2 linked regions of the Prochlorococcus marinus CUG1416 genome follow. The protein of the gene in region 2 interacts with the protein of the main gene of each other region in a pairwise test. Links are inferred from orthologs where the notes say so. Each region holds a gene or a part of one and is shown on either strand. Other genes may lie near its edges. The genes, in order: HA146_RS00410 and HA146_RS05580.

Region 1 (12,727 bases), on a different replicon or contig from region 2:
ACTTCATGAAGTACAGAAGTAAGATGTTCATCACTAAATTTCTTAACTTCTGTGGGATAACATAATTGTTCCCTTAAAGAACCCAGTAACATATAAGGTTTTTGAGGTATGAATAATAATTCGCCAATTTTTGGTTTTTTTATTACTCCATGGTCGGGTTCCCATAAACCACTAATCATTCTTAGTAAAGATGTTTTTCCACATCCAGAAGGTCCTACAACTAAAAGTGATTGATTATTGTCGATGCTCAAATTTAAATTTTTAATTATTGTTTTATTTGATCCTGGTGGGGAAAGATCAGCATTATTAATAATAATTGAGGGATAATCTGAAATGACGTTTTGATTACTTGTAGGACTAGTTTGACTAATGGATTCGACTTTTGATTGGAATCCTTCTAACCTGCCAATCCCAGCAGTAAATTTTGCAAGTTCTTCTATTTGATTAACAATAAAAAATAACGAACCTTCAACCATTCCAAAAGCAAAGCTTGCCTGAATAAAGCGCCCATAATCAATATCACCTTTAAAGTAAGGGATTGCCATTATTAAATATGGAAAGAAATTACCAGCATAATTAATTGATCTTCTCATGACGTCAATTATTACTCTCCATATAATCAGTAAATTAAAGTTTCTCACCACTTCTCCTAATCGCCTTTCAGTTTCACTTCGTTCAGGATTCTCCCCAGAGTAAAAGGCTATTGATTCAGCATTATCTCTAATATGTACTAAGCCATATCGAAAATCTGCTTCGTATCTGAGTTGATCAAAGTCTATCTTTACAAGATTTTTACCAGCAATTAGAAGGATAGAAGTTGCAAATGCAGCGTAACCAAATAAAGAAAAGGTAAGTGATGTACTGATACTCCACAAAATAAGAATATTAAGAGAAAATGTTAGTAATGCATCAAAAATACCTAATGTAAAAGACAGACTTTGTCCGGTAAAAGCTCGGGTATCATCTGTGATTCTTTGATCAGGATTATCTACATCAGTTTGTTCTTCATCATTTGGATTTAATTGGTAATAAGCTTTATTAGTCATATAATCTTTGACTAAACTTTTTGAAAGCCATTCTCTCCAAATTATTCCTAATTTATATGTGAAAAATATTTGAGAAACACGTATTGGTAGAGCAACAGCAAAACAACAAGCGTAAATCCCTAAAATCCGATAAAATCCAGCTTCTTGTTTTTCTACCAAAGCATTTGTTAAATCTCTTGCGATAAATCCTATCCCTGCGTTTATTCCGTTTACAGCTAAAAGCATTAATACAATTATCGCAAGGAATAACCAATGTAACCATCTACGGTTTTTTAATTGCCGTCTTAAGCTGAAAAAGCTCCCTGACCCAATTAAAAATAAGGCAGAGAAAAGCAATCCCCAGCCACCAGCCCAAATTGAATTGACAGTATTTACTACGCCGCCGAAATACTTTTCAAGAAAAATTGGTTGAAAGCTTTCAAAAAAACTGATTATTCCTGTAAGACCAACAAGTACTACTCCACCAACACAAAATAAAAGAGAAATCAAAAGCCAAATGAATTGAAATCCATTACATTGATCTATGGGGAGAAAAAATGGCTGGGATAACTTCCTTAATTTTCTTAATTGGTAAAGTAGTTTTGATTTATTTTTAACGGCTTTATTCATTACTCGACAAATTTTATAACATAAATTATATCTTTTAGAAGTCTATTGACCAAAGCCAATAAATGAAAGTGCCCAGTCAGGTAAATTTAAGTAATTCAATATTGTTGCATCAAACTCATGTACTTTTGTAAAAGATTTATCTAATGCCCACCATAGTAGAAAAGGTAAATTTAATAAAATTTGTAATTGCCATTTATAAGTTAAAACCCTCCAAATTTTTTTTAACTTAGTTTTGAGGGAATCATCTAATTCTTCCCAATTTTTTGAGATTAAATTTAATAAATTTTTGGATTCTGTTTTTATTGAATCTGGTGTATTCATTTTGCTTTTTTCTTATTTATAACCCATATACTTTGATTTCGAGAGTTTTAACCTGGGGGCCAATTCATTTTTCTTCCAGATAAAAAATGAATATGTAAATGAAAAACCGTTTGTCCTGATTCTGCTCCAGTATTAATTACTGTCCTCCAATTTGTTAAATTTTTTGATTTAGCTATTTCACTACCCACAAAGAGTAGATGACCTAATAAAGTTGCATCTTCTTCAATACATTCTAATAAACTGATAATTGGCTTTTTAGGAATAACTAAAAAATGTACTGGAGCTTGTGCCTGGATATCATTAAAAGCAATACAAAACTCATCTTCATAAAGCTTTTCGCAGGGAATTTCTTCATTAATTATTTTTTGAAATATTGTAGTTTCAGTCATTAAATTAATTAATAGAAATAACGTCTTTTTCGTTAAAGCCTTCTTTTATAAGTTCTTTGTTTAAATCATCTTTTGATGTAACTCTATCAACAAATAATATTCCATTTAAGTGATCCATTTCGTGTTGAATACATCTTGCTAGAAGTCCATCTGCTTTCATTTTACGTGGTCTCCCCATTTCATCTCTAAATTTTAATTTGATAGTTGATGGTCTTACTACATTCAAATAGACACCAGGTATACTCAAGCAGCCTTCTTCGTATGAATTAAGGGTTGTTCCATAGTCTGTAATTTCTGGATTGATTAATATTAAGGGTTCTGCGGCTGAATCTTCAAAATTTACATCTATGACAAGAAGCTCTTTGTTAATGCCAATTTGAGGTGCAGCAAGTCCAATTCCTTTAGCTGCATACATGCTTTGAAGCATTTCTCTAGCAAGTTTTCTAATCGATTCATCAACCTTAGTTATTCTTTGGGAATTTTGTCTTAATACATCATCACCAAGTTTATAGATGTCTAGAGATGGCTTACCTGTTTGTTCTTTTGCAATTTTTTCCGAGTCCCCATTTGTTCTTGACTTTTTTGCAAGTTGTGAAAAATGGTTTGCCACGTTAAAAAGTTTTTAGTAAAGAGTTTAGCTATAAAAATATTAGCACTTTAATTTACTTTCTTTATAGTTTTTAAAATGGGTAATGATGATAAGTTAAAAGTTAGGCAAAATGTATCTAAAAAAAAAGCTTTTAAGGAATTAACTATTATTAGGGATATCATTTTTTGGATTGATGTTGTTGGAGAAGGTCAAAATCAAAATGCCATTTTTGCCAGACCATTTAATGAAAAAGATGCATTGCCTCAAAAATTAACTAGTAAAAAATATAATATTAAAAATAATTTTCATGGATATGGTGGTAAATCTTATAAATGTATAGATTTTAAAAATAATTTTTATCTGATATGGATAGATCAGTTGACAAAGGCAGTATGGTTTCAAATTTTTAAAGAGGTAGCATCAAATGATAGAAGTCAAAATAAATATCTTGATTCAGTTCAAGAACCTAGACAACTATCTAAATCAATTGAGGGAAATTTCGATTCTTCATTTGTTATTTCTGAGAAATTTTTTTTGTATGGTATTTGCGAAATAAATAATAGAGATTATTTATTTTCTTTAAACTTAAAAAAAACTAAACAAGATATTCATAGAATAAAAAAATTTAAAAATTTCGCGGGAGATTTATCTTCTAATACTTCTACTAGCTTACTTTCTTGGATCGAGTGGGATTCTCCATATATGCCCTGGGAGAAAAATGATCTGTTTTTTGCTCAAATAGACTCAGATGGAGGGATACAACAAATAAAAAAATTCTCAAATAAGCTGATCAATGCAAAAAAAAAGGTTTCTTTTTTTCAACCCTATTGGATAAGTGAAACACTTTTAGTATGTTCTGAAGATAGTTCTGGATGGTGGAACTTATTGTTTTTAGATGTGAGTGAAATTGAGAATATTTTTATTCAGAAAAGAGTAGAGAGAAATTTGATTGAATATGGTGTACCGCAATGGGTCTCGGGAATAACATTTTTTTCAGGGACTATCAAAAATTTATTTTGTTTAGCAAAAAAAGAAAATAATTTGATAGTGGAACAATATAAATATCTTGAATTTGTAAAAGAATTTTCTACTCCGTTTACTGCAATAAGTGACTTTAGTGCTTTTGAGAAGAAAGTAGTTTTTAAAGGTTATGGATTTGATTTTTTGTCGAATTTACTTGAAATTGATTTTGCGGAAAAAGTTTCATCAAATTTTATTGAGAAAATAAATTTTGTACATATACAAGATTGTTCAAAGCCTGAATCTTTTTGGTTTAAAGGTTTTGAAGATCAATCTACTCATTCTTTTCTTTATAAACCGCTTGTTGAAAATTTTAGAAAGCCACCGCTCCTTGTTAGAGCTCACAGCGGACCAACTTCATTTTTTGATGGATCATATAATTCTGAAGTTCAATATTGGACCGCGAAGGGATTTTTTGTTGCTGAAGTTAATTATGGAGGATCATCAGGATTTGGCAAAGCATATAGAGAGAGATTGAATTATAAGTGGGGTATTGTTGATTCTTATGATTGCAAAGCAATAGCTCTTGAATTAACTAAATCAAATCTAGTTGATAGTGAAAAAGTATTAATTTCTGGTAATAGTGCTGGTGGGTTAACAGCCCTAAATTGTTTGTTATATGGGTCTATTTTTACAGCTGCAATATGTAAATATCCAGTTATTGATTTGAAGGATATGCATTACAACACTCATAGGTTTGAAAAAGATTATTTAAATTCTTTGTTAGGAGATTATGCAACAAATCATTATGATTACATAAATAGATCGCCGATAAATAATATTAACAAAATAAAAAAACCTATCTTATTGTTTCATGGAAAAAAAGATACAGTTATTTCTTATAAACAAACTTTAAAAATTCAAGAAATTTTGATTCAGAATAATAAATATTCAGAAGTTATTTTTTTTGAAAATGAAGGGCACGGGTTTAAAAATATAGAAACCAAAGAAGTAGTAATTCAAAAATCTCAGGATTTTTTAAAAAATGCTTTGAATATTTAAGAATTTATTTTTAGAAAATCAATAGTATCTTTTAATTTTTCTATGAAAATATCAATTTCTTCCTTATTGGTTGTGAAATTCATGCTAATTCTTGCTGTTGATTTAATTCCAATGTATCTGTGAAGAGGTTGACAGCAATGATGCCCGCTTCTGATGCAAATTCCTTTTGAATCAAGAATTTCTGCAATATCGTTTGAATGTATATTTTTTATATAAAAGGTGGCAAGTGATGCTCTGTCTGGATCTATCTCAGGCGATGGACCTAAAATTTCAACATTGTCTATTTTATTTAATTTTTCAAATAAATATTTAGTAATAGTCTTTTCATATTCATGAATTTCATCCAATCCAATATTGTTTATATAATTAATCGCTTCTGCAAGACCTATTGCTTCTGCAATGGCTGGGGTTCCAGCTTCAAATTTATGAGGTAGCTCTGCCCAAGTACTCTTCTCTTCAAAAACATCTTGAATCATTTCGCCACCTCCGAAGAGAGGAGGAATCTTTTCTAGGATTTCTTTTCTTGACCAGAGGAAACCAATACCTGTAGGACCGCAAAGTTTATGTCCTGATCCTGCTAAGAAATCTATATCAAGATCAATTACATCTAGTTTTTGATGCGCTAAACTTTGACATGCGTCTATTAAAACTAAAGAACCTTTTTGTTTGGCTAATTTAGTTATCTCTTTGATTGGATTACAGCAACCTAGAGTATTACTAACATGTACTAGGCTAACAAGCTTAGTTCTAGATGTTAGTTTTGATTTAAAATCGTCTATATCTAATTTCCCATTTTTGTCTATACCTATAAATTTTAATTTGCATTTATTTTTTGCTGCAATCATTTGCCATGGAACAATATTGCTATGATGCTCCATTATTGATAAGAGGATTTCATCGTTTTCTCTTAATGAAGATTCGCCCCATGATCTAGCCGCTAGATTTATTGCTTCAGTAGCATTTCTTGTGAAAATAATTTCTTTTGTTGAATTCGCTTTTATATATTTGCTAATTAAATATCTTGCATTTTCAAATTCTTCTGTTGCTTTTGCACTTAACTGATGTGCGCCTCTATGTACATTGGCATTAAAGTTTCTATAATAATAATCAATTTTTTTTAAGACTTGTATTGGTTTTTGAGTTGTTGCAGCATGGTCTAAATAAATGATTTGCTCATTACTTGTTAAGTTCTTATTTAAAAGAGGAAAGTCTTTTTTAGTTATTTCAGGAAAATTTAGAATCGTTTCCATTAATGCTCATTTAAAAGTTTATCAAGCAAATCCCATCTATCTTTTGAAACGGGAATAAATGAAATTATTTCTTGAAAATAAGAACTTAATTGTAGTTTATTTGCTTCTGCTAATGTGATCCCTCTTGTTCGCATATAAAAAAGTTCTTCTTCATTGAGTTGTGAAATTGTAGCTCCATGTTTGCATTTGACATCATCAGCAATTATTTCTAATTGAGGTTTGGTATCTATTTGTGCGAGATCTGATAAAAGTAAATTTCTGCTTAATTGGGAAGCATCAGTTTTCTGAGCAATTTTCGGAACTATGATTGAACCTTCAAATATTGCATGTGATTTATCGTCAGCAAGTGATTTGTTGATTTGATCTAGAAATCCATTTGGGCCATTAAAATCTATTTTGGTATAAGTAGAAATTTGTTCATCTTTTTTTGTTATTTGCATACCTTTGATATTGGTTTTAGCGTTTCCTTCAGATTGCTTAATATTAATTTCAAATCTTGCATAATTGAATTTGAAATGTAAAGATCCCAAATTGTATTCACTATTTTTTTGTTGAATTACATTGAGAGAATTTAATAAATTTGATTCGTTTTCACCGTAAGAAACAACACCATGATTTACGGAACTATTTTCTTTTAAGCAAAAGAACGTTGATTGAGATAATGAAGATTTTTCTTTTCCAAGATTTACTTGTAATAATTCAATATCACAATTTTTTTCTAACAATATTACCAGGGTTTTTGCGTTTAAAGAGTTACTTGATGCATGACTAAAGATTTCAATAGGAGGTATTTTTGATCCATTTATTTTTAATCCCAAGATATTCTTTTTACAACTTAAAGACAGATTTAAAAGGTCACTCCAATTTTCGTTTTGATCAAAACAGGATATCTGTTCTTTAATATATTTATCTAATTCATCCTCACTTAATTGTTGTATTGAATAATTTTCCTCAATTAGCTTAATTTGGCAATTATCTCCAATTATTAATCTAATAGTACTTTGAGAATTTTTCGGATAGGGTGTATCAGATTTCAGATCTTTTTCATTAACCGAATAGTCTAAAAAGTTTGAAAATTTTGACTTATTTGAAAGTCTCCATAGTTCACTTTTAGGATTAGGCAGTGGACTTGATTTTAATTTATTAAGACAGATTTTTTGTATGTCTGTTTGATTTTCAACTAATTTATTGGTTTTTATTTTTTCAATAATTTCCATTTATTTAAGTCTCTTTTACAAAGTTATCAGTCCATTCATAACCTTTTTTTTCAAGTTCTAATGCAAGATCACTCCCACCAGTTTTTATAATTTGTCCGTCTGCCATAACATGTACATAATTTGGTTCAATTTCATCTAGTAATCTTTGGTAGTGAGTAATTAATATAATTCCAGTTTGTGTGTTAGATATTTTTTTAATTCCTGATGCGACTATTCTAAGAGCATCAATATCTAGACCAGAATCGGTCTCATCTAATATTGCTATCTTGGGCTCAAGTAAAGCCATCTGCAGAATTTCATTTCTTTTCTTTTCACCTCCAGAAAATCCCTGATTCACACTCCTTGATAGGAATGCCTGATCCATTTTCACAAGTTCTAACTTTTCTTTAACTAATTCCTCAAAATCAAAAGTGTCTAATTCTTCTTTGTTAAGGAATTTTCTTCTAGCGTTCGTTGAAACTCTAAGAAATTCAAGATTACTAACGCCTGGAATTTCTATTGGATATTGGAAACCAAGGAAAATTCCTGATTGAGATCTTTCTTCGGGTTCTAGAGAGTTGATATTTTCACCTAAAAATTTTATATCACCATTTGTAGTGTTATAAGAGGGGTGCCCTGCAATAATTTTGGAAAGAGTACTTTTACCACAGCCATTTCTTCCCATAATGGCATGGATTTCTCCTGGATAAACAGAAAGTGAAACCCCCTTTAAAATTGGAAGATTATCAGTAGATGCAAAGAGATTGTCAATTTCTAATATTGGATCTGATTCTTTCATTTGACTTTGCATTTCGGTTTAGAAATTGATTAATTAACCTACTGATCCCTCGAGTTTGAGTGCCAGTAACTTATCAGCCTCAGCAGCAAATTCCATAGGTAATTGATTAAATACATCTCTGCAGAAACCACTGACCATCATAGATATTGCCTCCTCAAATTCTATACCTCTGCTTTGGAGATAAAAAAGTTGATCTTCAGAGATTCTACATGTGCTTGCTTCATGCTCAATTTCAGAATTGGGTTGTTGAGATTTGATGTATGGGAATGTATTTGCAGAAGCCTGATCCCCTATTAACATTGAATCACATTGACTGTAATTTCTTGATCCTGTAGCTTTTGTTCCCATTTTCACAAGGCCTCTATAGCTATTTTTTGAATTACCTGCACTGATACCTTTGCTTACAATAGTTGACTTGGTTTTAGGGCCAATATGGATCATTTTTGTGCCGGTATCTGCTTGCTGAAGATTATTAGTGAGTGCTACTGAATAAAATTCTCCTACAGATTCTTCCCCTAATAGGAGACAACTAGGATATTTCCATGTAATTGCAGACCCTGTTTCAACTTGAGACCAACTAATCTTACTTCTTTTACCTAAACATTTTCCTCTCTTGGTGACAAAATTAAAAATGCCCCCAACACCTTCTTCATTACCCGAATACCAATTTTGTACTGTTGAATATTTTATTGAAGCATCATCTAGAGCTATGAGTTCCACAACGGCAGCATGTAGGGTATTTGTATCAAACATTGGTGCTGTACAACCTTCTAAATAACTTACAGAACTTGATTCTTCAGCAATGATAAGTGTTCTCTCAAATTGTCCAGAATCTCCACTATTAATTCTGAAGTAGGAAGATAGGTCCATGGGACATGTAACACCTTTTGGGATATAAACAAAAGAACCATCACTAAAAACAGCAGAATTTAGTGCTGCAAAATAATTATCACTAGGTGGAACTACTGTACCTATATATTTTTCAATCAGGTCCGAGTGATTTTTTACTGCTTCACTAATTGAGCAAAATATAACTCCATGTTCAGCAAGTTCTTCTCTAAAAGTCGTGGCTATAGAAACACTATCAAAGACAGCATCTACTGCTACATTTGTGAGTTTTTTTTGCTCCGTAAGTGGTATTCCCAATTTGTCAAAAGTCTCAAGAAGTTTGGGATCAACTTCATCTAAACTAGAAATTTTTTCTTTTTGCTTAGGAGCAGAGTAATAAATTATATCTTGGTAATCAATTTGTTTATATCCTAATCCTGCCCAATTAGGCTCTTTCATTTTTTGCCATTTTTTAAAGGCTTTTAATCTAAAATCAAGAAGAAATTTTGGCTCTTCTTTTTTCTGCGAAATTAATCTTATGATATCTTCATTTAATCCCTTTGCTATTTTTTCAGTTTCAATATCAGTAACGAAACCATATTTGTAAGGCTCTTTTACTACATCTTTAACTAAATTTTCGTTAACCATGCTATCAAAAATAACTTATTACAATTAGCTTTATATACTTTAAACGAAAGATACCCCCAATATTGAGTTTTTTCCCTTTATTAAAACTAAAAATTAATGTCTAATCATCTTGATCCCTTTTCTAACCCATTAAACATAGAAAATATTCAAGAAATTGATAATCTTGATCTGCCTATAATGCAGAAACATCATTTAAGAATACTCGCTCATTGCCTCCAGATTTTAAAAATGATCAATTTAGATAATAGTTTTGAATATAAAAATAAAAATCCCCTGAGAGAATGGTGTGATAACCAATCTAAAAAATTTGATGATAAAGAATTTAGTGATCTTTTTTATGAGCAGTTAGAATCGACTTCGAAAAAATTAAGTACTTTTTCAAAAAAAATAGGTAAAAGTATTGAGGATTTAAAGATAGATGATTTAGTACTTCTAGTCAAACAATGCTGAATTCTCTTTAAATTGATCCCGAAGAAAAAATATATTTTTGTTGAGTCGTTAACAAATTCAGGTAATAAAATTTAAAAAAAAAGAAAATTAATATACATTTAAACAAACTCTGAAAATTAATTAACTCCTTTAGTACCAACTCTTTTCACGAGAAATACTAATTTTACAAATTTTTGTGTAGTCAGAGGATCCTGACGACAGGGCTAAAAGACACACAAATGCCAAAAAAAAAGAACATACTGATCCCAAACAAAAACGGAGATTTTAAAGTGGCTGATGGGATCATGAATAAAGATCAATTACTCTCACTAACCCTCAGACAATTACGTCAAGAAGCAAGCAAATTATCAGTACCCTTATATAGTCGTAAAACAAAGGCTGTTTTAGTTGACTTAATTTTGAAATATCAAGAAAAATCCACTAAGAAAACAAATATTACTAAAGCCCAGTCAAATCCTGAGAATACTTTTCACTCCAACACCTTAAATAGCAGTGAAGAAGTTAAAACTAATGTAGTTTTCCTACCTCGAGATCCAGATTGGGCTTATGTTTTTTGGCAAATTTCTGATGCAGATAGAGAAAAAGCACAATCTTTGGGAGCCAATAAATTATGTTTACGATTATTTGATGCATCTGGTTCTGAAGGAAGCAATTTGAATCAAGGAACACTAAGGGAGATAGCAGTTGATAGTTATAGTACTGAGTGGTATTTGCCAATCCCACTTGCAGATAGAGACTATAAAGTTGAATTAGGTTACAAATATGGTTTTAACTGGATGTCATTGGCATTTTCTTCTATAAGCCACGTTCCTGGCTCTCATCCTTCTGAGCTAATTCTTGATAAATTTGTACCTTTTAATTTGGATTCTACGTCTGAGTCAATCCCAGATATTTCAAATCCTGTGGTTTCAGAACAAAATGGTATACATGAAAGGTTATATCAAGCAGCGACTAACATTCCTCTCAGAAGAAAAGTTGGTTCTGAAGAATTTATGGAAAATGTAAATTCAACCAACCTCAATGATAATCTTACAGACTCAGGTGCTGGTAAATGGTCATCAGGTTTAAATGATTCTGGAAGCGGGATTGTTAAAAATAGATCTTTTTGGCTCGTTGCTGATGCTGAATTAATTGTTTATGGAGCTACAGAGCCTTCTGCAAAACTGACAATAGGTGGAGAAGATGTACCTCTTGCTGCAGATGGTACTTTTAGAATTCAAGTTCCATTTAGAGATGGGACTCAAAAATATGATATTAAAGCTGTTGATGTATCTGGTAAGCAAGAAAAAAGTATATCAATGAAATTTGATAGAACTACGCCACTTGACGATACTAATGAGAAAGATAATGCTCAGACTGAATGGTTTTAATAAATTAAATTAATGCTGAAAAAAATTGTAGCTTTTACTCCATTGTTTGGGGCATTAACGTTTCCACTAATAGTTCCAATTACAATTTCTAAATTTGGTGTTAACTATGGAATTCTTAGTGCATTATTAATTTCTTCATTATGGTTTATCGCTATGTTAAGAACTTCCGAAATGCCTCATTAATTTAGTTAGATTTTTGGAAGTTTCTTAAAAATATGACTCAAGTTAGTGTAATTCATATCAATTCTCCTTTTCTAGATCAAAAACCAGGCACTTCTGGTTTAAGAAAAAGTACTTTAAAGTTTCAGGAAGAACATTATTTAGAAGTTTTTATTGAAGCAATCTTACAATCATTGGAAGATTTAAAAGGTTCAACATTAGTAGTTGGTGGTGATGGAAGATATGGCAATATTGAAGCAATAGAAAAAATTGTCCAAATATGCATTGCTCATAAAGTTCAAAAGGTTATTGTTCCAAAATACGGTTTATTATCTACTCCTGCGACATCACACTTAATTAGAAAAGAAAACGCTATTGGTGGAATTATTCTTTCTGCAAGCCATAATCCTGGTGGGATTGATGGCGACTTTGGAGTGAAATTGAATATCTCTAATGGTGGCCCAGCTCCTGAGATAATTACTAATAAGATTTTCAAGGCTTCACAATTACTAACTAGTTATAAAATTTGTAATATTCAATTACCTGATTTTAGTGAATATGGAACTTATCCTTACGGTGAAACTACCTTAGAAATTATTGATGGATTAAAAGATTATTCTAATTTGATGGAGAAAATTTTTGATTTTGATCAAATTAGTGATTTTCTAAAAAAAGACTTCTCGTTAATCTTTGATGCAATGAATGCGGTTACAGGCCCATATGCAAAAAATATTTTTGTTGAAAAAATGGGTCTTGCAAATGATTGTGTCATGAATGGTAACCCGTTAAAAGATTTTGGAGGTTTACATCCTGATCCTAATCTTACTTACGCATCGCACTTGGCTGATTTGTTATTAAATAAAAAATCTTATAGTTTTGGTGCTGCATGCGATGGAGATGGAGATAGGAATATGATTTTAGGAAGTGGATGTTTTGTAAATCCTAGTGATAGCCTTGCAGTTATCACTGCTAACACAAAATATGTCCCTGGTTATAAAGATGGTATTACAGGTGTGGCACGATCCATGCCAACCAGCTCAGCGGTTGATAA
Region 2 (12,460 bases):
TCTACCAGTATTGGTTGATTTTTGGGCACCATGGTGTGGCCCATGTAGGATGGTTGCACCAGTTGTAGAAGAAATCTCAAAAGACTTTGAAGGGAAAATTAAAGTTTTTAAATTAAATACAGATGAAAACCCAAATGTTGCGAGTCAATATGGAATTAGAAGTATTCCAACATTAATGATCTTTAAAGGAGGTCAAAAGGTTGATACTGTTGTTGGAGCTGTCCCAAAAGCAACTCTTTCCAGCACTTTAACTAAGCATTTATAAATAAAGAGCTTTGCATAAAATTGGACTTATAGACTACGGGATGGGTAACATTCATTCCGTAACAAAATCTCTAGAAAGTCTTGGAGAAGAAATACTATTAATTAAAAACTTTAATGAATCAAAGGATTGTAAGGCGATAATACTTCCCGGAGTTGGAGCATTTGATCCTGCAATGATTAATCTTATAAATACGGATTTGATAACTGATTTGAAAAACTGGATTAATACTGGGAAGTCTTTTTTAGGAATTTGTTTAGGTCTTCAACTCCTTTTTGAATCTAGTGATGAAGGAAAAGTTCAAGGACTTGGAATTTTAAACGGAAAAATACAAAAAATACCTTATATCATCAATCAAAGAATCCCTCACATGGGTTGGTGCAAACTTTTACCTACAAAAACAAATACTTTATTAGAGCTAGAAGAACTAAATAATTGGGTCTATTTTGTACATTCCTATCATGCAATCCCAGATGACTTCAATATTATTGCAGCTCAGGTTAATTATGGTTCTGAAAAATTAACAGCGATTATTGAGAATGATAATTTATTGGCCTGTCAATTTCATCCAGAAAAATCTGGTAAAACCGGAGAAAAACTTTTGAGAAGATGGCTTAGTAATATTCAATAACTGATAATTACTGATGAAGACAAACTTAAGATTAATTGGAGGTAAAAGACTCCAAAGTCCAAAAAATATTTCCACAAGACCTACAACTTTAAGAGTTAGGGAGGCTATATTTAATATATTGAATAATAGAGTTGAAAATAGTAACTGGTTAGATTTATTTAGTGGAACTGGGGCCATATCTTGTGAAGCATATAATCATGGTGCAAGAAAAATTATTGCAATTGAAAAAAACAAAAACAACTCAAAAATTTGTTTAAAAAATCTACTTTCGTTGCAAGATATCGAAGTAAGAAAAAATGATATTGATGTTATTTGTAAAGATGTTTTGAACTGGACAAAACCAAATTACGAGAGAAACTTATCATCAAAAATTATGGATTTAAATAAATTAAAATTTGATTTTGTTTATTTAGACCCGCCATATGATGTCAATTTCCATGAATTAGTTTTAATTCAAATATTTAATTGTAATTTTTTGAAAAAAGATTCAATAGTTATTTGTGAACATTCTCCAAACCTGTATATTAAAAAAAGTACTTTATGGGAAATTATAGATGTTAGAGATTATGGACAGTCAAGATTAACATTTTTAATCAAGGTCCAACATTCCAGAACCTCTCCTGTATTGATTCCATGCACTTACGAATAATCCAAGAAGAGTTATTGGAACTAACCCCAAAACAATCCCACATAGAAGAGGCTCGATCATTTTTTTGCTTTTTTTAAATTTCTTATTCACAATTGTTACATAGAGACTATTTTTTGTGTCAACATCTTCATCATCTGCAGCAGAAAGAGATCATAAAAGAGAATTCTTGAAAAAGATTTTTATTGTTTTTGTTGTTTTATTTATATGTTTCTTGATATTTTTCTTGAATCATCATGAAGATAATAAATATATGCTTGAAACTCTCCAAATTAATGGCTCTGCTAAGGAAGGAGATGCTCTTTTTAAGACAAATTGTGTCGGATGTCATGGAATTACAGCAAGAGGATTAGTGGGACCAGACTTACACTCAATAACACAACGTTTGAATGATAAAGAGATAATAAAACAAGTTACTGGTGGCCTTACTCCTCCAATGCCAAGTTTTGAAATTGATCCTGAAAATATGTCTAATTTATTAAAATACCTTCATAGCCTTGAATGATTTTGCAGAAAAATCTTTTTAATTTAAAGGTCATATTAGTTGAACCAAATGGTCCTTTAAATGTTGGGAGTGTTGCAAGATTATGCTCCAACTTTGAAGTTGAAGAATTAAGAATTGTTTCTCCAAAATGCGATATTTTTTCTTCAGAAGCAAAAAAAATGGCCCTTAAAGGTAAAAAATATCTTTATAATTGTAAGATTTTTGATGATCTTAAAAAAGCAATTTTTGATTGTGATTTAGTCCTCGCATCTTGTGGAAGGATTGATGTAAGTAAAGATTCGGGGTTTGCATCTTCTGAAGATATATTTAATTGGGTTTTATCTTATAAAAAGATAAATAATTTAGCAATTATATTTGGAAGAGAAGATAGAGGTTTAACTAATGATGAATTACTTCTGGCAAATAAGACTTTCAATATCCCTACTTCTCAGAATTACCCTTCTTTGAATCTCTCACACGCAGTTTCAATAGTTTTGTATGAATTTAATAAATCCTCCAAAGGAAACATCAATAAGGAATTAGAAGTTTTTAATCTTGCATCATCAAAACAAATACATGATTCATTTGTGGAGATAGAGGAAATGCTTCTGGGAGTTGGTTATCTTCTTAAGCATACCTCTAAAGCAAAAATAGGTAAATTTAAGAATTATATTTATAGGGCAAATACATCAATTCACGAAATAAATGTTTTAAGAGGAATTGTCCATCAAATAAACTGGTTTTTGAACAATTCAAAAAAAAATAAGTAGGTATAAATTTGATTAGTTATTGTTAACTTGTTGCTTTAATTCGATGGGATATTTACTAAAAACATTTTCTGAAGTAACATCTATTGATTATTTGAATATCAAAGAATACTAAAACTGTGACTACAACAAAGAAAAGAAGAGTTTTCCCTTTTACAGCTGTAATTGGTCAGGAAGAAATGAAATTAGCACTCTTGTTAAATGTTATTGATCCAAGAATTGGAGGAGTTATGATAATGGGTGATAGAGGGACTGGAAAGTCTACTACAATTAGAGCTTTAGCCGATTTGTTGCCAGCAATAGAAGTTGTTAAAGACGATCAATATAATAGTTCTTTGATCGATCCTGATTTGCAGAGTAAAGAAGTTTTTGAAAAAATTGTTCAAGGAGAAAATCTAGAGAGTATACAAAAACAAGTACCTATGGTTGATTTACCTTTAGGAGCTACTGAAGACAGGCTTTGTGGAACTATTGATATAGAGAAAGCTTTGAGTGAAGGTGTTAAGGCATTCGAACCAGGATTGTTGGCTAAAGCTAATAGGGGTTTACTATACGTTGATGAAGTGAATTTACTTGATGATCATTTGGTTGATGTACTTCTAGATTCGGCTGCTTCCGGATGGAATACAGTTGAAAGGGAAGGAGTGTCAGTTCGACATCCTGCGAGGTTTGTCCTTATTGGTTCAGGCAATCCAGAAGAAGGTGAATTAAGGCCTCAACTATTGGATAGGTTTGGAATGAGTGTTGAGGTTAAGACAGTTAGAGATGCTGAATTAAGAGTTCAAGTAGTAGATCAAAGAACTTCTTTTGACGATAATCCTGATGAGTTTTCATTGAGTGTTGAGAAACAACAGGATGAACTTCAACAAAAGGTAATTAAAGCACAAGAAATATTAAATTCTGTTCAAATGGACGATGACCTAAGATTGAATATATCTGCTATTTGCGGAGAACTAGATGTTGATGGTTTACGTGGAGATATTGTTACAAATAGATCTGCAAGGGCAATTGCAGCCTTTGAGGGCAGAACTGAAGTGCAAGAAGATGACATAGCAAGAGTTATTTCTTGTTCTTTAAGACATAGACTAAGAAAAGATCCTCTAGAACAAGTTGATTCAGGTGAAAGAGTCATCCAAGCTTTTTGTAAAGTATTCGATTTAGATGAAAAAGAAAATCTTTCAAAATTTCAATTGTCTGCTGAAGCTTAATAAAAGTGAGAATAATTGGGATCGACCCTGGATTAGCTAGAGTTGGTTATGGAATAATTGAAATAGAAAATGAAAGAAAGATATTATTAGATTGCGGCGTTATTGAGACAGCTAAAGATAAAAAAGAAGAAGATAGACTTTATGAGATATTCCAAGATCTTAATGAACTAATAAATCATTGGAATCCAACTGCAGCGGCGGTAGAAAAATTTTTCTTTTACAGGTCAAGCACCACCATTAGTGTGGTGCAGGCTAGAGGCGTGATTATGATGGTATTAGCCTCTAAAAAAATTCATGTTAGTGAATATTCACCTGCTCAGATAAAATTAACAATTGCTGGGTCTGGAAAGGCATCTAAGAAAGATATTCTTGATGCTGTTATGTATAACTTAGAGCTTAACAAACCTCCCAAACCTGATGATTCAGCAGATGCATTGGCTATAGCACTCACAAAACTAAATGAGGATGGCTTTAACTGAGAATTTAATATGACGATCTTTGAAAATAAGAAATTGGAGAGGGATTCGTTTAGGAAACTAAGAGATGGGATTTCTCTTAATCAAAGAGAAAATGTAAAAAAGAATGTAAGATTATTTGTTGATTCATTTGTTAAGGGATATAAAAATATTGGTTATATAGCAATATATTGGCCTCTGAAAAATGAAGTAGATATAAGAAGTCTCAAGAAAAAATTTACTTTAGCTTTGCCTAGATGTAAAGGTAAAAAAGAGTTGTTATTTTATCCATGGGATGAAAAGCCCCTTACCAAAGATTCTGAGGGGATACTAAGTCCAAATAACTCTTCCCCATTAAGTCATTTGCAGATAACCATGATACTTGTTCCTTGTCTTTCCGTTGATAAAAATTTAACAAGATTAGGTTATGGAGGAGGTTATTTTGATAAATTAAGGAGAAATAATGATTGGAGAAATGTTCCATGCATTGGAGTATTAACTTCTAATTGTGTAAGTACGATTCCATTAACCAGAGCTGAGTGGGATATTCCTTTATCGGGATTTATCACAGAAAAAGAAATATTTGTATAATAGGAAATTAACAAAGTGATTAATTTATAGTTTTAAAAATGGAAAATCAGGAAAAATACAATAATTTATCAAAATTAGTAGAAAAGTTGAAGAAATCAGAAGATCCAAAAAGAAAATATGAATACATTTTGTGGTTAGGCAAAAAATTGAAAGAACCAGATAGTGAAATCCTTGTTGAAGAAAATAAAGTTAAGGGATGCGTTTCAGAAGTTTTTGTTAAGGCAAATATTAAAAGCGGTAAATTATTTTGGGAAGGATATTCTGATGCCCTAATAACAAAGGGTTTATTGGCATTTTTAATTACTGGTTTAAATGAATTAACCCCAAAAGAAGTTATTAAAATAGATAAGAAATTTATTGAAGATACTGGTTTGAAAGCAAGCTTAACACCTTCACGATCAAATGGTTTTTTAAATATATTTTTGAAAATGCAGTCTCTAGCAAATCAATTTTTGTAGGTCTAATAATATAAAATTAAACTCAAAGTTAAAAGAAATAAAAAATGAGAAAATGCAGAATTGGGATTGTAGGTTTTGGAACTGTAGGTTCAGGGATTTATAAAATATTAAGTTCTGAAGTTGATTCACATCCAATTTTAAAGGAAATAGAAATTGCAAAAATAGCAGTTAAAGATCTTAATAAAAAAAGGGATATTGAGCTGGATAATAATTTATTAACTGATGATCCATTTAAATTAATTAATGACCCCTCTATAGATGTAATTGTTGAAGTAATGGGTGGGGTTGATTTGGCAAAAGATATTATTCTGCAATCATTAAAGTTAGGTAAATCTGTTGTTACCGCAAATAAAGCAGTCATTGCAAGATATGGCGAAGAAATATATAAAACTGCATCTAAAGAAGGAGTTTATATATTGTCAGAGGCGGCAGTTTGTGGTGGAATTCCCATAATTGAACCCTTAAAAAGATCATTAAAAAGTAATAGCATAAAAAAAATGGTTGGGATAATAAATGGAACAACAAATTTTATTCTTTCTAAGATGACAAATGAGAAAGCTGATTATAGGGAAACCTTGAAATTGGCCCAAAGCCTTGGTTATGCAGAATTTGATCCAACTGCAGATGTTGAGGGCCATGATGCGGCTGATAAGATTTCAATTCTTAGTGAACTTGCATTTGGTGGGAAAATTCAAAGAGATGAGATAAATACTGAAGGCATAAGTAAAATTAATCTCAAGGATATCGAATATGCCAATAAATTAGGATTTGAAATAAAACTTTTAGCGCTCTCCGAAAGGGGACAGATTAATAATAATAAATCACTTGCTTTAAATATTTGGGTAGGACCCTCTTTAATTCCAAAATCTCATCCATTGGCAACAGTAAAGGGAGTTAATAATGCTTTATTAATAGAGGCTTATCCTCTTGGAGAGATAATGTTGTATGGTCCAGGTGCAGGGAGTGGCCCAACTGCTGCATCTGTAGTATCAGATATATTAAATCTGCATGCCGCCTCAGTAAAAAATAATAATTCAATCGATCCATTATTATCTTTCGATTTCTGGAGAAAATGTCATATCATTGGATCTTCGCAAATAAATAAAAAAAATTACCTTAGAATAATTTGTCTTGATAGTCCAGGTGTAATAGGAAAGATTGGAGATATTTTTGGAAAAAATAATGTATCCATTGAATCGATTGTTCAACTAGATGCAAGTGAGGACAAAGCTGAAATTGTCGTTATTACTCATGAGGTGAATAATGGAGATTTTGAGAAATCTAAAGATGAAATAAATTCGCTAAATGAAGTAATAATTATTGCAAGTCAATTAAGTTGTATTTAAAAAAATAGTTTGCAAATTTCTTTATAGCTTGTTAAACCGAAGAAAGTAAGTGTATGATTTTGGACCTTAATGATTTATTCAAAACTATTAGACAATAAAAATAAAAAAAATAATTTAATTTGTTCTGAAAAACTTTACAAAGGCGCTTGTGTAAAAATTAAAAATAGCAATAAGACTTTTCAAGTAATTGGTATAAATATTGGTAAAGAAATTTGTTGGGTGAGAGAGTGGCCTTTTGCCTGTAATTCTAAAAAAACGTTTGCTGTAGAAATAAGTCAAATAACCTTACAAATTTTTTGCTCAAATAATTCTTCAGAATAATTAAGTACTTAAGAAATATGAGAAAAAAAGTTGTTTTATCAATATTTATTATTTTAATTTCTTTTTTACAGACTTCTTGCGGCTCAAAAAGAATATCTAAAAAAATTATAGTAGCAAGTTCTGGAAAAATTGAATCTTTAGATCCAGCTAGAGCTAATACTCTTAAAGCAATTCAATTAATTAGTTCTCTGGGAGACACATTATATGAATTAAATTCTAAGGGTGAATTAATACCTGAATTGGCATCGGGGATGCCAATTATTTCAAAGGATAGACTTCAAATAATTATCAATTTAAGAAAAAATGTTTTTTTTCACGATGGAACTCCATTTAATTCAAATGCAATAAAGTTTACTTTTGATAGATTCAAAAGAATTGGAACGATGAATTATATCTTAGGAAATAAGATTAAATCAATAGAAACGCCAAGTGAATATTCAGTCATAATAAATTTGAATAAACCATCAAGTTCTTTAAATGGTTTACTTACATCAGTAAATTTAACTCCAATATCTCCTACATTTTACAAAGAATATTCTGATAAGTTTCTAAATGAAAAATTCGTTGGTACTGGCAAGTATGTGCTGACTAGCTTTTCTAATGAAGTTCAATCAATTGATCCAAATTTGAATTATTGGGGTGACAAGCCATTAAATAAGGGCATTAAATTTGTGGGATATTCAAATTCATCTTCTCTGTTTGGGGCTTTAAAAAGTAAACAAATTGACGTGCTATTATCAAATTCTATTGATGATAGTCAGAGAAACAGTCTTAATACTTTAAGTAAAAAGAAACAGTTTAAAGAAGGTAATAGCCCTTTCACTGAATTAAGTTTTATAAGCCTCAAAACGAGTTCTTATCCCTTAAGTAACCTTAATTTAAGACTGGCTTTGGCAAAAAGTCTTAATAGAAAATTAATTAGTGAGAAAGTAAGTTATGGATTAAGGAAGCCATCTAGATCAATTATTCCTCCGATATTAAAAAAAGAGAATCATGAACTATGGCCTAAATATAATTATTTAGAAGCGAGAAGGTTATTGCAAAAAGAAAATTATTGTAATGGAAATATTCTGAAAATACCTCTTACTTATAGATCGAATGTACCAGCTGACAAGCTTATTGCCCTGACATGGCAAGAAGAAATTAAAAGTTCTTTGAAAGATTGTATTGATATTGAACTAAATGGGGTGGAATCTACAACAGTTTATAAGAATCTAAGTTTAGGAATTTATACAGCAGTTCTTCTCGATTGGACTGGGGCTTATTCAGATCCAGAGGCCTATCTCACCCCTCTTTTAAGTTGTAATGAAATAGTTGATGGCATATGTAAAAAGGGAGAATCATTGTACAGCGGTAGTTTTTGGGGATCTAATAAAGTGGAAAGTTTATTTCTTGAGAGTGAAAAAACAAGTGGAATTAAAAGATTAGAAAATCTTGTTGAAATTGAAAAAACAGCAGCAAGTTCAATACCTTATATTCCTATTTGGATATCCTCTCAAAAAGCATGGTCTCAAAATAAAATATCAAAACCTATTTTTAATGGTGCAGGAATAATTTCCTTGAGTGATCTTGAGTTAATTGATGAGTAGAAATTTAAATAAACTACTAAATTATTCCTTATTAAAAATTTCATTAATACCGATAATGTTATGGATAATTTCTTCATTAGTTTTTATTTTATTAAGAGTAGCTCCTGGCGATCCTGTCGATGCCATACTTGGATCTGGTGCAGATGAGATCTCTAGGGAATTTCTAAGAAATAAATTGGGGCTAAATGAACCTTTAATAAATCAATATTTTTCATATATTAAAAATATATTGCACTTAGATTTTGGCCAATCTCTTAGTACCCAAGAGCCAGTCCTAAATATTATTATTAAATCATTGCCTGCAAGTCTTGAGCTTGGATTCTTTTCAATATTAAGTGCCACACTAATAGGATTCCCATTGGGATTAATTGGCTTAAGAAATAGAGGGAAAAAGACTGATTATATTGCGAGAATATTAGGAATTGCTACCTATGCGATCCCTCCTTTTTGGGGTGCAATGTTAGCGCAATTATTATTTTCTGTATTTTTTAGTATTTCCCCAATTGGAGGTAGATTTCCAATATTTCAGCAACAACCTCAAATTACAGGTTTTCTAGTTTTAGATAGTATTCTTTCAAATAATATTATTGCTTTGAAAGATAGTCTTTATCATCTCGCACTTCCTTCGATTACACTTGGCTTTTTATTAAGTGGTATATTCAGCCGCTCATTAAGAGTAAATTTGGATAAGACATTAAAAAGTGATTATGTAAATGCTGCTATATGTAGAGGAATATCAAGGAAAAAAATATTTTTAAACCATGCATTGCCTAATGCTCTGTTGCCAATTGTCACTATTTCTGGCTTGACTATGGCCTCATTAGCAGGAGGTGCTCTATTGTTTGAGGTAACTTTTTCATGGCCAGGTATAGCTTTAAGATTACATGAAGCTATTTCTCAAAGAGACTATACCTTAGTTCAAGGCATTGTAATTTTTACCTCTATGCTTATAGTCTCTTTAAATCTCTTTGTGGATATTTTAATCGCATATTTAGATCCACGAATAGAGTACTAATTTTCGGAAATTTCTTTTATTGTCTCAAGATCTAAAAGATGGAAATCAAGTCCCAAATCTCTTTGGTTTTTAACTACAGAAGGAATCTTTTGGTCTTTAATATTTTTTAAAAATTCAACTATAAATTTCGCAGATAAATCTTGTACTAATATTGGCTCTGAACCAATAAAAGATTCACTTATTTTGAAAACGTCATTATTTCCTTCATAACTTTTATTAATTCTTATTGGAGAGAAATGACTTGCTCCTTCAATAATTAGAAATCTATTTGATGGATTATTTAAAGCAGAAAAAACTCTAAATTGTTCATTCATTAACGGTGTAATAAGGTCATAGGTACCACCTATTAGAAGAGTTGGTGTTTTAATGCCTGTACTATTTTCTTTTGGCCATAATAAACTGCCAAATGAATTAAAACCTATTATCGCACTGGCCTTATTAGTGTTATTTTTCTTAGGGAATGGCATTTCGCTCAACTGACATTGAAGTAATTTAGATAAATTTGTTACCGCAAAGTCTTTTAATGCTGAATCACATTTGTCCTCTAGTTGATAAGAAGGTTTATTGCCTTCATATAAAAGTGCTATTAGAGCACCAAGTGAATGCCCCATTAAAATATAAGAATTATTAGGTAAACCAAATTCTCCATTTTCATGAGCTTTTAATACAGCATCTAAATCTTTAATTCTATATAAGAAAAAGTCTGCACTTCCTGGGATTGTTTCCTTACCTTCGAGTACTTCTATAAATGATTCTAAATTACTCCCTCTATGATCAATAAATAATATTGGCCAACCTCTTCTAGCCAATTCGTTGCCTATCCATTTGAAATTATTAATTTCACCTCCAAGTCCTGGCATAAAAATTATCAGTTCTTTATCATTATTTATTTTATTGCTTTTCCATATTTCAATTTCAACAGGTTTCACTCGGTGAGGGGCATAAATTTTTTTATCAATTTTTATTAGATCTTTAGTTGATTTTATTTCAGTATTTTTAAAAGCATTTTGGTTCGTTCTTTCAAGTTTATTTAATTTGGATAAAAGTTCTTGTTGCATTGATAATTCATTTTTCCATGATGAAATTATTAAAATTAAATTATCAATATCTAGTGAAATTTCATCTGATGGTAATGCCTTTATGATTTCTAAAGTTGAAACTTCTTTTTTTTGATCTAACAAAATTTCTATAGTGTTATAAATTTCTGTCCCATTATTGTCATTTGGGACTTTAATGCTTTTGCTTAATTCTGTAAGAATTTTACGCCCTATCCAACTTCTTAATATTTCTCTATTCAATCCCTCTTCCTTGAAAACTGGAAATTCTAAAAATTTTGATAATTCAAAAACTCTTACTAATCCATTTTTTTTTAGCCAATCTACCAATTCTGTTGAATCATCTTTGTATTTTTCTAATTTTGATAATTGTTCTATAGTAAGAGGGATTTCCATCTCTTCAAACTTAATATTTATCTTTTCAGCAGCCTTTAAACCATTATTAAAAAATAAACCACAAAAACTAAAAAAAATTATAAAAATGTATTTCACTTGTGATTAGTTTAAATAGTTTACAAATTAGCAAAAATTGGTGGATTCAATTTCCATATCATTTGAGGTTAATAACCAAGATAAGATTTTACGCCGCATTTGGAGCAGGAGGTGTTATTTATTTAACATCACTTATTTTTAATAACATAGGATTATCAGCAACAGATATTGGCTTGGGGTTTACCATTTCAGCAATAATTGGAACCGTAACAAGAGTCTTTACAGGTAATTATCTTAACAAAACAGGGAAAATACAATTTCCAATAGTTAGTTCTTCCATACTAAGTATTGCCGCTAGTTTATGCCTCATTTTTTCAAGAGATACTTTTTTGTACATAATTGGACAATCATTTGTTGGCGCTTCTGCAGGAATATATTGGCCTGCTGCCGAGTTCGGGGTGCCATATTTTTGCCATCCTATCGAAACACGCAAAGCATATGCTCTTGTTAGAAGTTCGGAGGCTTTAGGAATATTTCTAGGGGTATTCTTAGGGGGGGTTATGACTAATCTTTTATACTCCAAATCGGTTTTTATAAATGATATATTTTGCATGTTAGTTATCACATATTTAATATCTAGAAATAGTTCTTCTATTAAAAGAAACTTAGAAAATTTCCAAAAAAAATTAGTAGATCCAGTTAACCAGGAACAATTGAAATGGAATAAAAATTCAACAATAATAATTTTTTCTATTTTATTGATAACTACCTCTTTAGCTTTGATTCAAGTAACTTTGCCACTGGATCTTGTTAAAGGTGGAGTATATCGCAATGCATTAAGCAAAGAAATTATTAGTCTTATAATTTCTATTCAGTTAATTTTATTGTTGTTTTTACAATGGCCTATTGGGTCTTGGATATCAAAAAAAGGTAGATTATTTGGGTTGAAATTTAGTTTGATAAACTTCTCTTTTGCTTCATTTTTATTATTTATTTCTAGTTATTTCAATATTCCAGCTTTATTTTTGATTTCTTTTTCATTGATATTAGTTAGTTTGGGCACTGCTTCATTTCTTCCAACATCAACAGATGTAGTTTTCAGAATAGCTCCTTCAAACAAAAAAGGTTTTGCACTTGCTCTATTATCACAATGTTTCGCTATGGGGTATTTTATTGGACCATTTATTTCGGGACGTATAT

The links.
Region 1: the proteins of HA146_RS05580 (region 2) and HA146_RS00410 interact in binary tests that used the Escherichia coli proteins (3 or more experiments, as listed by UniProt). The link is inferred for Prochlorococcus marinus CUG1416 from one-to-one orthologs.

The regions. Positions count from the first base shown.
Region 1 is NZ_JAAORM010000001.1:75,788-88,514, forward strand. Bases 4,100-7,099 are described here. They hold HA146_RS00410 (aminotransferase class V-fold PLP-dependent enzyme), read right to left. Parts: upstream 6,227-7,099; coding sequence 4,973-6,226; downstream 4,100-4,972. Other genes in these bases: HA146_RS00405 (alpha/beta hydrolase family protein), read left to right, coding at 4,100-4,976; HA146_RS00415 (SufD family Fe-S cluster assembly protein), read right to left, coding at 6,226-7,099. Also shown: HA146_RS00385 (ABC transporter ATP-binding protein/permease), read right to left, coding at 1-1,655; HA146_RS00390 (hypothetical protein), read right to left, coding at 1,698-1,976; HA146_RS00395 (histidine triad nucleotide-binding protein), read right to left, coding at 2,024-2,365; def (peptide deformylase), read right to left, coding at 2,370-2,975; more of HA146_RS00405, read left to right, coding at 3,051-4,099; more of HA146_RS00415, read right to left, coding at 7,100-7,443; Fe-S cluster assembly ATPase SufC, read right to left, coding at 7,448-8,233; Fe-S cluster assembly protein SufB, read right to left, coding at 8,255-9,697; HA146_RS00430 (hypothetical protein), read left to right, coding at 9,794-10,147; HA146_RS00435 (DUF4912 domain-containing protein), read left to right, coding at 10,417-11,517; HA146_RS00440 (hypothetical protein), read left to right, coding at 11,530-11,700; HA146_RS00445 (alpha-D-glucose phosphate-specific phosphoglucomutase), read left to right, coding at 11,733-12,727. UniProt on the Escherichia coli protein: Cysteine desulfurases mobilize the sulfur from L-cysteine to yield L-alanine, an essential step in sulfur metabolism for biosynthesis of a variety of sulfur-containing biomolecules.
Region 2 is NZ_JAAORM010000004.1:28,663-41,122, reverse strand. What follows is about bases 4,060-6,792. They hold HA146_RS05580 (SufE family protein), read left to right. Parts: upstream 4,060-5,082; coding sequence 5,083-5,502; downstream 5,503-6,792. Other genes in these bases: HA146_RS05575 (homoserine dehydrogenase), read left to right, coding at 5,547-6,792; HA146_RS05585 (5-formyltetrahydrofolate cyclo-ligase), read left to right, coding at 4,487-5,044; ruvC (crossover junction endodeoxyribonuclease RuvC), read left to right, coding at 4,060-4,477. In the rest of the region: trxA (thioredoxin), read left to right, coding at 1-265; imidazole glycerol phosphate synthase subunit HisH, read left to right, coding at 276-893; petG (cytochrome b6-f complex subunit V), read right to left, coding at 1,483-1,602; HA146_RS05605 (c-type cytochrome), read left to right, coding at 1,658-2,044; HA146_RS05600 (RNA methyltransferase), read left to right, coding at 2,041-2,793; bchI (magnesium chelatase ATPase subunit I), read left to right, coding at 2,910-3,998; more of ruvC, read left to right, coding at 4,004-4,059; more of HA146_RS05575, read left to right, coding at 6,793-6,848; HA146_RS05570 (hypothetical protein), read left to right, coding at 6,918-7,169; HA146_RS05565 (ABC transporter substrate-binding protein), read left to right, coding at 7,187-8,758; HA146_RS05560 (ABC transporter permease), read left to right, coding at 8,751-9,773; HA146_RS05555 (alpha/beta fold hydrolase), read right to left, coding at 9,770-11,320; HA146_RS05550 (MFS transporter), read left to right, coding at 11,323-12,460. UniProt on the Escherichia coli protein: Participates in cysteine desulfuration mediated by SufS. Cysteine desulfuration mobilizes sulfur from L-cysteine to yield L-alanine and constitutes an essential step in sulfur metabolism for biosynthesis of a variety of sulfur-containing biomolecules.